DNA from 2 places in the Bradyrhizobium sp. USDA 3315 genome. Region 2 is predicted to be linked to the other one. Evidence: riboswitches for the same ligand, from Rfam matches in the RefSeq annotation. Region 2 holds a riboswitch; the other holds the start of a gene.

Region 1 (6,909 bases), 170 kb from region 2:
CCGACCCGTCTGGAAACGCCGGCTTAGTGGACGAGGCCCCGTGGCGCGCGCGGGCCCTTCGCCGCCGGCGTGGGGGTAGCGGGGGCAGCGGCCGCAGGCGTGTCCGGCGGGCTTTCATGGCACTTGCCCTTGCGCCAGGCCTCATCCGCCAGCTTCTGCTGGGAGTGGATCGAGATCAGCTCGTTGCGATAGACCATCTCGGAGACGACAGTACCGCCGACGCCGGTCTCCGCCTTGGCCATCAATTTTTCCTGATCCGCCGCGCGGGTCTTGAGATTGCTGCGCTCGTTCTCGAGCTGCTTGCAATCATAAAGCTCGTACTTGGCGGGATCGGCGAATGCCGACGGCACGGTGTCGCCGATCTGCGCGCAGCCGGAAACGCCCGCGGCCGAGGCGAACAGCGCGATGACGGCCGCCGCGCGCGACAGCTTCAGGCGGCGTGGGAAACGAACGGACATTCAGCTTTCTTAACCGGACAGTGTTGAGATTGCCTAAAGCAGCCACCGGTGTCCGGATTGAGGCTCAATCGCGGCGGCGCGCTGCTTATCCCAATGCCCGGCCGCCGAGGCAAATGGAATTGCGGGCCGCCGCTTAAGCCTTTGAAAGCTCACCTGTTAGCACCGGATAATGACAATTCCACTCGGCGCCCAAACGCGCTAGAAATCGGCGCGCCTGGCGCAACGCGGACGTGGCGGAACTGGTAGACGCAAGGGACTTAAAATCCCTCGATGGCAACGTCGTGTGGGTTCGAGTCCCACCGCCCGCACCAACCTTCGCATGCCACGCGCACCCGAGCGGGCCAGCGTCGTGTTTTCCGGCTGTGGCGCAGTTCACACGCCGCGGTCGCTGTCTGTCGTAGTCTTGCCCGCATTGGAAATTCCGGCCGCGCATTTTCGCGGCTGTTGCATTTCGAAATCAATTTTTGTCGGAGATCGGCGATGGAGATTGCGAAGCGCAATCGGATTGCAAACTGCAATCGGATTACCAGCGAAACGGCGCGCGATCATGGTGCCTTTACTCTCGAACACTGCGACGATGCGGCTCATTGCAGCAACGGGCTCGATGCCCAGAATTTCCGCGACGCTGCGCCCGACGACCGCGCGATCTACCGGCGATGGATCCGCGGCGCGATCATGGTGTACGGACTGCTCGCGTTTGCCGCTGGAGCGGTGGTCTGGATGAGCGGAACCGGCATCGGACAGACACAGCTCACGAGCTTGTCGAGCCCGAGCAGCATGAGACCAGACCACGGCGATTAGCGGTCGCCGGTTCGGAACCCGCACCCTGCGTATTCGTTGTCATGCCGCAATTGGAGCATGACGATGCCGAACGACGATCCATCCGCGCAGCGCGCAACCGACCAACCCGATCAGCGCAAGGAGCGCCCCTCCCCGCCGCAGCACGCACCACAAGGCGGACCACCGCTCAGCGACGGACTGGAGCAGCTCCGCGACAGCCACACCTGACACGCGACAGCGCGAAAAAGAAAAATGGCCGGGACAAGTCCCGGCCATTTGTTTTGCGTCAAGCCGCAAGCTTACTCGGACTTGTCGATATTCCAGAAGATCGGCGTTGCCGGGCCGTCGAGCACACCGGTCAGCGACTTCCGCCATGCGCTCGGAATGGTGTACTGGCCGAGCGGAACGTAGATCACCTGATCGTAGGCCTCGGTCTGGATTTCCGCGGCGATCTTCTTCTTTTCCTCAGCCGAGCCGGCGCGCGCGAACTTGTCACGCAGCTCCTCGATCTTCGGGTCTTCGGCCCAGCCGAACCAGCCGCCATTCTTGCCGCGACCGGTGATCGACGCGTTGACGATCGGATCGGAGACGTCGGCCGCGACCCAGTTGGTGAAGAACATGTTCCAGCCGCCTTCCTTCGGCGGCTTCTGGCTGGCGCGGCGGGTCACCACGGTCTGCCAGTCGGTGGCCTGCAGGTCGACCTTGAAGCCGGCCTCGCGCAACTGCTGCGCAGCCACGACCGGCTGCGCCTTCAGCGTCGTGACGTCGCCCGGCGCCATAATCACCACGGGGGTGCCGTCATAGCCGGATGCGGCAAGCGCCTTCTTGGCTTCCGCCAGGCCGTTGCCCTTCACCAGCGTTTCGGCCCCGACGTCGGTCTCGAGCGGCGTGCCGCAGACGAAGAAGGCGCCGCAGACCCTCTGGTACTTGGCGTTGCCGACCAGCGCGTCGAGCACGTCCTTCTGGTTCATCGCCAGGAACGCAGCCCGGCGCACCTTCGGATTGTCGAACGGCGGATAGAGAAAGTTCATGCGTCCGAGGGTCTGGAAGCCGAACTTGTTGAGGACGTCGATCTTGAGATCCGGATTGGCTTCGAGCACCGGCAGCATGTCGAACGGAAGGTTCTCCATGAAATCGATGTCGCCGGATTGCAACGCGTTCACCGCGGTCTGCGCATCGGCCATCGTGACCCACTCGACGCGGTCGACCTTGACGACCTTGCCGCCCGCGGTCCAGCTCGCCGGCTCCTTGCGCGGCACGTAGTCCTTGTTCTTCTCATAGACCGCCTTCACGCCCGGCTGGAATTCCGCCTGCACGAATTTGAACGGTCCGGAGCCGATCTGTTCCGGGATCGGCTTGTCCGGCGGCGTCTCGGCCAGACGCTTCGGCATCATGAACGGCACGCGCGATGACGGCTTGCCGATCGATTCCAGCACGAGGCCGTAGGGTTCCTTCAGCTTCAGCGTGATGGTCTTGGCGTCGGTCGCCTCCAGGCTCGCGACGAAGTCCATCAGCTTCTGGCCCATGCCGTCGACCTTGCCCCAACGCTGCAGCGAGGCGACGCAGTCTTCCGCGGTGACCGGCGCGCCGTCGTGCCACTTCAGACCGTCGCGCAGCGTGAACGTGTAGGTCAGCTTGTCGTCGGAAACCTTCCAGTCCGCCATCTGCGGCTGGATCTTGAAATTGGAATCCGTCGCCAGCAGCGTATCATAGATCATGTAGCCATGATCGCGGGTGATGTAGGCCGTGGTCATGATCGGATCGATGACGCGCAGATCCGAGTGCATCACCGCGGTGATGGTCTTGCCCGCGGCCATCGCCTGCGGCGCGAATGACAATTCCTGCGGCGCGAACGACAGCGCGAGCGCCGTCAACGCGGCCGCTAGCGTGCGGTGTTTCCAACGCGAGATAGGGAACATGCAATCTCTCCTGACGTGTAACTGGTCAAAGCCGGCTTATTCGTTATGCATGTGGTTCGTTATTTAGGCGAACTAACATGCTGTATGGCTTGTGAAATCGAGACTTGCACCAAGCGCCAAGCGCGTCAATCGGTTTCAGGTCGCATCGGACGTACACAAACGAATGAGGCCGCGCGCCAGATTTTGGCTTTACAAAATCGTCGGCTGAGATTTTCGTAACGCGCGCGCGATGCCGGCGCCGTCAGAACAACAAGAGAGAACAACGATGAACCCCGCCAATCTCCCCTTTGATTCCGAAACGATGCTGCAGGGCCTGCGCAGCTGGGTGGAATGCGAAAGCCCGACCTGGGACGCCGCCGCGGTCGAACGCATGCTCGATCTCGCCGCCCGCGAGATGGCGATCATGGGTGCGACGATCGAGCGCATCGCCGGACGCCAGGGCTTCGCGGGCTGCGTCCGCGCCCGTTTTCCCCATCCGAAACAAGGCCAGCCCGGCATCCTGATCGCCGGCCATCTGGACACCGTTCACCCCGTCGGCACCATCGAGAACCTGAAGTGGCGGCGCGAAGGCAACAAGTGCTTCGGGCCGGGCATCTTCGACATGAAGGGCGGCAACTACCTGTCGATCGAGGCGATCAGGCAATTGGCGCGCGCCTCTTTCACGACTCCGCTGCCGATCACCGTGCTGTTCACCCCCGACGAAGAGGTCGGCACGCCGTCGACGCGCGACATCATCGAGGCGGAAGCCGCGCGCAACAAATATGTGCTGGTGCCGGAGCCCGGCCGTCCAAACAACGGCGTCGTCACCGGCCGCTATGCGATCGCGCGCTTCAACCTGGAAGCCACCGGCAAGCCCAGCCATGCCGGCGCAACGCTGTCTTCCGGCCGCTCCGCGATCCGCGAGATGGCGCGGCAGATCATCGCCATCGACGGCATGACCACCGAGGACTGCACCTTCTCGGTCGGCATCGTGCATGGCGGCCAGTGGGTCAATTGCGTCGCAACGACCTGCACCGGCGAAGCGCTCAGCATGGCCAAGCGCCAGGCCGATCTCGACCGTGGCGTCGAGCGCATGCTGGCACTGTCGGGCACCGCCAACGACGTGACCTTCAAGGTGACGCGCGGCGTCACCCGCCCGGTGTGGGAGCCCGATGCGGGCACCATGGCGCTCTATGAAAAGGCAAAAGGCCTTGCTGCAGCGATGGGTCTCGATCTGCCGCACGGCAGCGCCGGCGGCGGCTCGGACGGCAACTTCACCGGCGCGATGGGCATCCCCACGCTCGACGGCCTCGGCGTTCGCGGCGCCGATGCACATACGCTCAACGAGCACATCGAGGTCGACAGCCTCGCCGAACGCGGCCGCCTGATGGCGGCACTGCTGGCGACGCTGGACTGACATCGATTTGCACTGCACAACACGTTGGCACTGCCGGATCGAAATTTAGCCTTGTCCATTTTTAAGGCTTCGCCTACGGTCCGGCCGTCCAACGCGACGATGCGGGAGAGATCGAAGCGACAACGTTCGTGTTGTTGCCTTCGGCGCCGACGGAGCAACCGCCCCGGAAACTCTCAGGCAAAAGGACTGTATCGTCAGGACGATCTGGAGAGAGACGAACATGGCCGCACATCAAGGGCCATGACGTCCACCGAAGGGGATAGTTCGCTTCTGGCCCCGGCCCGATGCGGATCAAGCTCTCAGGTACCGTGACAGATGGGGCGCCGAATGCCGGTTTGACCGGTGGTTCGGCGACTCTAACCCACGGGAGCCTGACAACCATCATGCCACATATCGCGATTATCGGCGCCGGCATCACCGGCGTAACGACGGCCTATGCCCTGCTTGAACGCGGCTACAAGGTGACTGTCCTTGACAGGCATCGCTACGCCGCGATGGAAACCTCGTTCGCCAATGGCGGACAACTCTCCGCCAGCAATGCCGAGGTATGGAACAGCGCCGCGACCATTCTGAAGGGGCTGCGCTGGATGTTGAGAAGCGACGCGCCGCTGCTGATGAACCCGAAGCCGAGCTGGCACAAATATTCCTGGATCGGCGAGTTCGTAGGCCACATCACGCGCTATCGCGGCAACACCATCGAGACCACGAAGCTCGCCATCGAAGCGCGCAAGCATCTGTTCTCGATCGCAGAGCGCGAAAACATCGCCTTCGATCTCGAACGCCGCGGCATCCTGCACGTCTATCACGACAGGGCCGGCTTCGAAGCCGGCCTCAAGGTCAACACGCTGCTGCAGCAAGGCGGGCTCGACCGCCGGCCGGTGACCCCGGACGAGATCCGCGTCATCGAACCCGCGCTGCAGACAACCTGCTATGGCGGCTTCTTCACGCCGTCCGACGCGACCGGCGATATTCACAAATTCACGCGTGGGCTTGCCGACGCCTGCATCCGCCGTGGCGCGAGCTTCGTCCATGAAGCCGACGTCGACACGATCGCACACGGCGATGACGGCTTCCGCATCGGCTGGAACGAAGCTGCTTCACATGATGCTGCGGTCGCGACGCGACAGCAGCTACAGGCGGACGGGATCGTGATTTGCGCCGGCGTGGCGAGCCGCCACTTCGCCAGCCTGCTCAACGACCGCGTCAATGTCTATCCGGTGAAGGGCTATTCGATCACGGTGCAGCTCGATGCGCCGCAAAGCCGGAATGCGGCCCCAACCGTCAGCCTGCTCGATGAAGCTGCGAAGATCGTCACCAGCCGGCTCGGCGCCGACCGCTTCCGCGTCGCCGGCACCGCCGAGTTCAACGGCTTCAACCGCGACATTCGCGCCGATCGCATTCAACCGCTGGTGGACTGGGTGCGGCATCATTTCCCGGAGATCGATACGTCGAAAGTCGTGCCATGGGCGGGCCTGCGCCCGATGATGCCGAACATGATGCCGGTGGTTCGCGCCGGACGGATTCCGGGCGTGTTCTACAATACGGGCCACGGTCATCTCGGCTGGACGCTGTCGGCGGCGACGGCGCAGATGGTGGCCCAGGCGATCGACGATTGGCGCGACCTCGACACGCCGCCGATGGCGCCGTCGTTCGGCGCCGGGCTCGATGTGCCCGCCGACGCGCGCAAAGCTGAAATCAATCCACCTTCCAGTGGACTGCTTCGAACTTCACCGGAGGAATAATCGCGGCCAACAGGACTGATTAGCTGCACCGCAAAATCCGCAGCACCGATGGCATGGGACTTGCTCAAGTTCTACCGTGAGTCTGCTACCATCTGTGCTACGGTCTGGTGTGCAACGGTCCCGCTGCGGACTTCATCGACCACAACCCAACGGATCAAATTTGCTCGGATATCTGCTTCGCCGCATCCTCGCCGCCATTCCCGTGATGGGCGTGGTGGCTCTGTTCGTGTTCCTGTTGCTGCGGCTGACGCCGGGCGACCCGGCCGCCATCCTCGCCGGCGACAACGCGACGCCCGAACAGCTCGAACGCATTCGGACCTCGCTTGGTCTGAACGAGCCGATCTACATCCAGTTCTACACCTGGATCGCCAAGTTGCTGCACGGCGACCTCGGCGTCTCCCTGATCTCGAACAAGCCGATCCTCGAAATGATCGTCCCGCGCCTCGAGCCCTCGATCTCGGTCGCGCTGGCCACCATCATCCTCTCGATCCTGGTGGCGGTGCCGCTCGGCGTGATCGCGGCGTGGAAGCACGGCACCTGGATCGACCGCTTCGTGATGGGGCTCTCGGTGCTCGGCTTCTCGGTGCCGGTGTTCGTCATCGGCTACGTGCTGA
Region 2 (6,909 bases):
GCGTGCGCCGCTCGGCATGTAGCGCCGCCAGCAGCGAGCGCATCGCGGTCGAATAGCGCACCAGCTTGAGGAACGGCAGCATGCCGAACAGCACCAGCGCGGTCTTGTCGCCGGTCGCAAGCGCGACGGCCGACGGCAGGAAGGCCAGCAGGTCGATCACGCCGAGCGCCGAGAAGGCGTATTCCAGCCGCGCCCGCGCCGGCGTCATGTCGCGCAGCGAGTGGCCGACCACGCTCCAGAGCCGCGCGGCATATTCCAGCGCGAAGGCGATGACCGCCGCGATCTCGATGGTCGTCAGCAGCCAGCCGAACTGCGCGTCGATCTCGGGCACGGAGGCCAGGATCGCCGCCAGCACATCGACGGCGATGATGGCGACGATGACCCGGGCAAAGCGCAAGCCGCCCGAATGCGGCAGATCATCGCGTTCGAGCAGCTCGTAGAGACGGTCGCGCAGCCCGGGATCGCTGATCGTGGGCTTGAGCGGAGCCGTCGCCACGATCAACCTCTCCGTCAGGCGCCGGCCGATGCCTGTTGAGTCATGGCCTGTTCGATCGCCGACAGCGCGGCGTCGGCCTTGGCGCCGTCGGGCCCGCCGGCCTGCGCCATGTCGGGCCGGCCGCCGCCGCCCTTGCCGCCGAGCACCTCGGAGCCCTTGCGCACGAGCTCGACCGCGTTGAACCGCGCGGTCAGATCGGCGGTGACGCCGACCACGATGCCGGCCTTGCCGTCCTCGGTGACGCCAACGATCGCGACCACGCCCGAGCCGATCTGCTTCTTGCCGTCGTCGACGAGACTCTTGAGATCCTTGGTCTCGACGCCCTCGACCGCGCGCGCCAGCAGCTTGACATTGCCGACCTCGCGAACGGCTGAGGCGGCGCCGTTCGACGCACCGCCGCCGCCCATCGCGAGCTTCTTGCGGGCGTCGGACAAATCGCGCTCGAGCTTCTTGCGCTCTTCCATCAGAGCTGTGATGCGCGCCGGCACGTCGTCGATCGTGGTGCGCAGCTCCAGCGCCGCGGTCTTGGCCAGCGCGATGGTGTCGTTGGCGTGCTTGCGCGCATGATGCCCGGTCAGCGCCTCGATACGGCGCACGCCGGACGCGACCGCGCCCTCGCTGGTCACGGAAATCATGCCGATGTCACCGGTGCGGCGGACATGGGTGCCGCCGCAGAGCTCGACCGACCAGCCAAGCGCGTTCTGGCCATGATCGCGGGCGCCCTTGCCCATCGACACGACGCGAACCTCGTCGCCGTATTTCTCGCCGAACAGCGCGCGGGCGCCGGCCTCGCGGGCATCGTCGACGCCCATGACCCGGGTCGTGACCTCGTCATTCTCCAGCACGACATCGTTGGCGATGTCCTCGATCCGGGCGAGCTCTTCCGGCGTGATCTGCTTCGGATGCACGAAGTCGAAGCGCAGCCGGTCCGGCGTGACCAGCGAGCCGCGCTGCGCGATGTGATCGCCGAGCACCTGGCGCAGCGCCTCGTGCAGCAGATGCGTCGCCGAATGGTTGGCGCGGATCGACGAGCGCCTGGTGTGATCGACCTCGAGCTGCAATGTGGTGCCGACGCCGAGCGTGCCCTGCTCCACCGTGCCGAGATGCACGAACAGATCGCCGGCCTTCTTCTGCGTGTCGGTGACGCGGAACTTGACGCCCTCCCCGGTCAGCACGCCGGTGTCGCCGACCTGGCCGCCGGACTCGCCGTAGAACGGGGTCTGGTTCAGCACGATCGCGCCGCTCTCGCCGGCCTTCAGGCTCTCGACCTCGGCGCCGTCCTTGATCAGCGCCGTCACCGCGCCTTCCGCGCTCTCGGTCTCGTAGCCGAGGAATTCGGTCGCACCGAGCTTCTCGCGCAGCGGGAACCAGATCGCCTCGCTCGCCGCCTCGCCCGAGCCCGCCCACGAGGCACGCGCCTTGACGCGCTGCCGCTCCATCGCGTCGGTGAACGACGCCTGGTCGACGCTGATGCCGCGCGACTTCAGCGCGTCCTGCGTCAGATCGAGCGGGAAGCCGTAGGTGTCGTACAGCGTGAACGCGGTGTCGCCGTCGAACATGTCGCCCTTCTTGAGGCCGGCGCTCTTCTCGTCGAGGATCGACAGGCCGCGCGCCAGCGTCTTGCGGAAGCGCGTCTCCTCCAGCCGCAGCGTCTCCTCGATCAGCTTCTCCGCACGGACCAGATCCGGATAGGCCTGGCCCATCTCGCGGACCAGCGCCCAGACCAGGCGATGCATCAGCGGCTCGCTCGCGCCCAAGAGCTGTGCATGGCGCATCGCGCGGCGCATGATCCGGCGCAGCACGTAGCCGCGGCCCTCGTTCGACGGCAGCACGCCGTCGGTGATCAGGAACGCGGACGAGCGCAGATGGTCCGCGATCACCCGATACGACCCAACGTTCTGCTCGTTCGGACCGTGCCCGAGGGTAGACGCGGCGGCATCGATCAGATTGCGGAACAGATCGGTCTCGAACACGCTCTCGACGCCCTGCAGGATGCAGGCCATGCGCTCGAGCCCCATGCCGGTGTCGATCGAGGGACGCGGCAGCGCTACGCGCTCCTCCTTCGTCACCTGCTCGTACTGCATGAACACCAGATTCCAGAATTCGAGGAAGCGATCGCCATCCTCATCCGGGCTGCCCGGAGGGCCGCCCCAGATGTGCTCGCCGCGGTCGATGAAGATTTCGGAGCACGGTCCGCACGGGCCGGTGTCGCCCATCGCCCAGAAATTGTCCGAGGTCGGGATGCGGATGATGCGGTCGTCCGAGAAGCCCGCGATCTTCTTCCAGTAGCCGGCCGCCTCGTCGTCGGTGTGGTAGACGGTGACCAGCAGCTTGTCCTTCTTCAGCCCGAAATCCTTGGTGATCAGATTCCAGGCGAGCTCGATCGCGCGCTCCTTGAAGTAATCGCCGAACGAGAAGTTGCCGAGCATCTCGAAGAAGGTGAGATGGCGCGCGGTGTAGCCGACATTGTCGAGGTCGTTATGCTTGCCGCCGGCGCGCACGCACTTCTGCGACGTCGTGGCGCGCTGGTAGCCGCGCTTCTCGACGCCGGTGAAGACGTTCTTGAACTGCACCATGCCGGCATTGGTGAACATCAAGGTCGGGTCGTTGCGCGGAACCAGCGGCGACGAGGCCACGATCTCGTGCCCGTTCTCCTTGAAGAAGTTCAGAAATGTCGACCTGATGTCGTTGACGCTGCTCATGTTCATCCAATCGGAAAAAGGGGCCGGCCAGCCGCAAAAAGGCGTCATTTTCCGGCCGAACGCTTTTAGACATTGCCAGCTGCGGTGTCCAGAAACTGTGCAGGCGGATCATGGGCTTGCCGCGGCAGCACAAAGCCCATTGGATAGTTGCTGCAGCTGCGTTGACAGTCTTGGTGGCGCCGTGTTTTCTACCTACCTATACCTAGTCACGTCGGGAGAGACCGGCCTTACCGCCGGCGCCGAAGGAGCAACCGCCCCGGAAACTCTCAGGCAAAAGGACCGCGTGACGTCTGACATCTGGAAAGAGACGCTGGGGTTCGCCCCGATGCGTCCGCCGACGGGATAATACTCTCAGGCACAGCGACAGATGGGGCTTTCTGCAGGTTTCTCAAGGGGAAATAGGTCCCCGGCGGGAACCGCGAGGGCCCTGTGATGCTTGCGCGCGAAACCTCCCCGCTGAAACAGACCCCGCTGCACGCGCTGCACCTTGCGCGCGGCGCCAAGATGGTGCCGTTCGCCGGCTATGACATGCCGGTGCAATACGCGGCCGGCGTGCTGAAGGAGCACCTGCACACCCGCAAGGAAGCCGGCCTGTTCGATGTGTCGCACATGGGCCAGCTCGTGCTGAGGGCCAAATCTGGCAAGGTCGCGGATGCCGCGCTCGCGCTGGAAAAACTGGTGCCGCAGGACATCGTCGGTATCGCGCCGGGACGGCAGCGCTACGCGCAATTCACTAACAATGACGGTGGCCTGCTCGACGACCTGATGGTGGCGAATTTCGGCGATCACCTGTTCCTGGTGGTCAACGCCGCCTGCAAGGCCGAGGACGAGGCGCATCTCCGCGCGCATCTCTCCGACGCCTGCGAGATCATCTCGCTGGCCGACCGCGCGCTGATCGCGCTGCAGGGCCCGAAAGCCGAATCGGCGCTGGCGAATCTTTGTGCGGATGTCAGTTCGATGAAATTCATGGATGCCGGTCCGCGCGGCGTCGGCGACGTCGACTGCTTCGTCTCGCGCTCCGGCTATACCGGCGAGGACGGCTTTGAGATCTCGGTGCCCGCAGACAAGGTGGAAGCCCTGGTCACCGCGCTGCTCGACAATCCCGACGTGTTGCCGATCGGGCTCGGCGCGCGCGACAGCCTGCGGCTCGAAGCCGGGCTGTGCCTCTATGGCCATGACATCGACACCACGACGACGCCGGTCGAAGGCGCGCTGGAATGGTCGGTGCAGAAGGTTCGCCGCAGCGGCGGCGCCCGCGCCGGCGGCTTCCCCGGCGCCGACAAAATTCTCGCGCAATTCGCAGATGGCGCTGCGCGCCGACGGGTCGGCCTGAAGCCTGACGGCCGCGCACCGGTGCGCGAAGGCGCCGCGCTGTTCGCCGATGCCGGCTCGACCGAGCAGATCGGCAAGGTGACCTCGGGCGGCTTCGGCCCGAGCCTCAATGCGCCGGTTGCGATGGGCTACCTGCCCACGGCCCTTTCCGCCGTCGGCACCACCGTTTTCGCCGAAGTGCGCGGCCAGCGGCTGCCGCTGAAAGTCGCCGCTACGCCCTTCGTCCCCAATACCTACAAACGCTGAACGCCAAAGGATCGACCCCATGACGACGCTGTACACGTCCGACCACGAATGGCTCCGCATCGAGGGCGACGTCGCCACGATCGGGATCACCGACTATGCGCAGTCGCAGCTCGGCGACGTCGTGTTCGTCGAACTGCCCAAGGTCGGCCGCAGCCTGAAGAAGGCCGAGGCCGCCGCTGTCGTCGAATCCGTCAAGGCCGCTTCCGACGTCTACGCGCCGATCGCCGGCGAGGTGGTCGAGGTCAACGACGCGCTCGCCGCCGAGCCCGCGCTGGTCAATTCCGACGCCGGCGGCAAGGCCTGGTTCTTCAAGCTGAAGATTGCCGACAAGGGCGAGCTCGGCGGCCTGATGGACGAGGCCGCCTACGCCGCGCACACCGCCTAAAGGATCACCCCGAGGATCACGTCATGAACGCGCCCTTCAAGCCGATCAACGAAGCCGCCACCGATTTCGTGCGCCGCCACATCGGACCGTCGCCCCGCGACGTCAACGCGATGCTGGAGACGGTCGGCGCCGCGAGCCTGCAGGCGCTGATGAACGAGACGCTGCCGGCGTCGATCCGGCAGAAGGCGCCGCTCGATCTCGGCCGGGCGCTGAGCGAGACCGAGGCGCTCGCGCATATGAGCGAGCTCGCCGCGCAGAACCAGGTGTTCACCTCGCTGATCGGCCAGGGCTATTCCGGCACCATCCTGCCCGCGGTGATCCAGCGCAACATTCTGGAGAACCCGGCCTGGTACACCGCCTATACGCCGTACCAGCCGGAGATCAGCCAGGGCCGGCTCGAGGCGCTGTTCAACTTCCAGACCATGATCTGCGATCTCACCGGGCTCGACGTCGCCAACGCCTCGCTGCTCGACGAGGCGACCGCCGCGGCGGAAGCGATGGCGCTCGCCGAGCGCCACTCGCAGGTCAAAGCGAAGGTGTTCTTCGTCGACAAGGAGGTGCATCCGCAGACGCTGGCGGTGATGCGCACGCGCGCCGCGCCGCTGGGCTGGGCGCTGGTGGTCGGCGATCCCCTGACCGAGCTCGACAACGCCGATGTGCTCGGCGCGCTGTTGCAATATCCGGGCACATCGGGCGCGGTACGCGACCTTAAGCCTGCGATCGCGTCGCTGCGCGCCAAGGGCGCGCTTGCGATCGTCGCGGCGGACCTGCTGTCGCTGACGCTGCTCGCCTCGCCCGGCGAGCTCGGCGCCGACATCGCGATCGGTTCGGCGCAGCGGTTCGGCGTGCCGACGGGGTATGGCGGACCGCACGCCGCCTACATGGCGGTGCGCGACACGCTGAAGCGCTCGCTGCCCGGCCGCATCGTCGGCCTCTCGGTCGATTCGCGCGGTGCGCCGGCCTACCGCCTCGCGCTGCAAACCCGCGAGCAGCATATCCGCCGCGAGAAGGCGACCTCGAACATCTGCACCGCGCAGGTGCTGCTCGCCGTGATCGCCTCGATGTATGCGGTCTATCACGGTCCCGAGGGCCTGACCCATATCGCACGCAGCGTGCATCGTCGCGCCACCGTGCTCGCCGCCGGCCTGCGCAAGCTCGGCTTTGCGCCGACCAGCGAAGCGTTCTTCGATACCGTGACCGTCGAGGCAGGTAGCAAGCAGATCGAGCTCGTCACCCGCGCGCAGGCCGAACGGATCAATCTGCGGATCGGCGCGACCACGCTCGGCATCGCGCTCGACGAGACCTCGACGCCGGAGACGGTCGAGGCGGTGTGGCGCGTGTTCGGCGGCAAGCTCAGCTATGCCGAGATCGAGGCCGGCGCGCACGAGGCGCTGCCGAAGGAGCTGCGGCGCACCAGCGCCTTCCTCAGCCATCCGGTGTTCAATACGCATCGTTCCGAGACCGAGCTGCTGCGCTACATGCGCAAGCTCAGCGATCGTGACCTCGCGCTCGACCGCGCGATGATCCCGCTCGGCTCTTGCACGATGAAGCTCAACGCCACCACCGAGATGATCCCGCTGACCTGGCCGGCGTTCGGCAATCTGCATCCGTTCGCGCCGGCGGATCAGGCCAAGGGCTATCACGCGCTGTTCAAGCGGCTGGAGCAATGGCTGTGCGACATCACCGGCTATGACGCGGTCTCGCTGCAGCCGAATTCCGGCGCGCAGGGCGAATATGCCGGGCTGCTG

What was found. A riboswitch is a leader RNA that binds a small molecule or an ion and turns the genes downstream of it on or off. The one in region 2 is predicted to bind glycine.
Region 1: linked by a shared signal. The riboswitch ahead of ACVIYL_RS27660 (D-amino acid dehydrogenase) and the one ahead of gcvT (glycine cleavage system aminomethyltransferase GcvT) in region 2 are both predicted to bind glycine.

What each region holds. Positions count from the first base shown of each region.
Region 1 covers NZ_JBSRYP010000001.1:5,943,087-5,949,995, reverse strand. The annotation lists gene ACVIYL_RS27685 (twin-arginine translocation pathway signal) at 24-458, opposite strand; tRNA gene ACVIYL_RS27680 (tRNA-Leu) at 683-769, shown strand; gene ACVIYL_RS27675 (hypothetical protein) at 939-1,259, shown strand; gene ACVIYL_RS27670 (ABC transporter substrate-binding protein) at 1,538-3,157, opposite strand; gene ACVIYL_RS27665 (M20/M25/M40 family metallo-hydrolase) at 3,423-4,553, shown strand; glycine riboswitch at 4,646-4,752, shown strand; glycine riboswitch at 4,756-4,870, shown strand; gene ACVIYL_RS27660 (D-amino acid dehydrogenase) at 4,937-6,295, shown strand; gene ACVIYL_RS27655 (ABC transporter permease) at 6,456-6,909, shown strand, end outside.
Region 2 covers NZ_JBSRYP010000001.1:5,770,933-5,777,841, reverse strand. The annotation lists gene ACVIYL_RS26835 (cyclic nucleotide-gated ion channel) at 1-499, opposite strand, end outside; gene alaS (alanine--tRNA ligase) at 511-3,198, opposite strand; glycine riboswitch at 3,401-3,489, shown strand; gene gcvT (glycine cleavage system aminomethyltransferase GcvT) at 3,631-4,776, shown strand; gene gcvH (glycine cleavage system protein GcvH) at 4,796-5,161, shown strand; gene gcvP (aminomethyl-transferring glycine dehydrogenase) at 5,185-6,909, shown strand, end outside.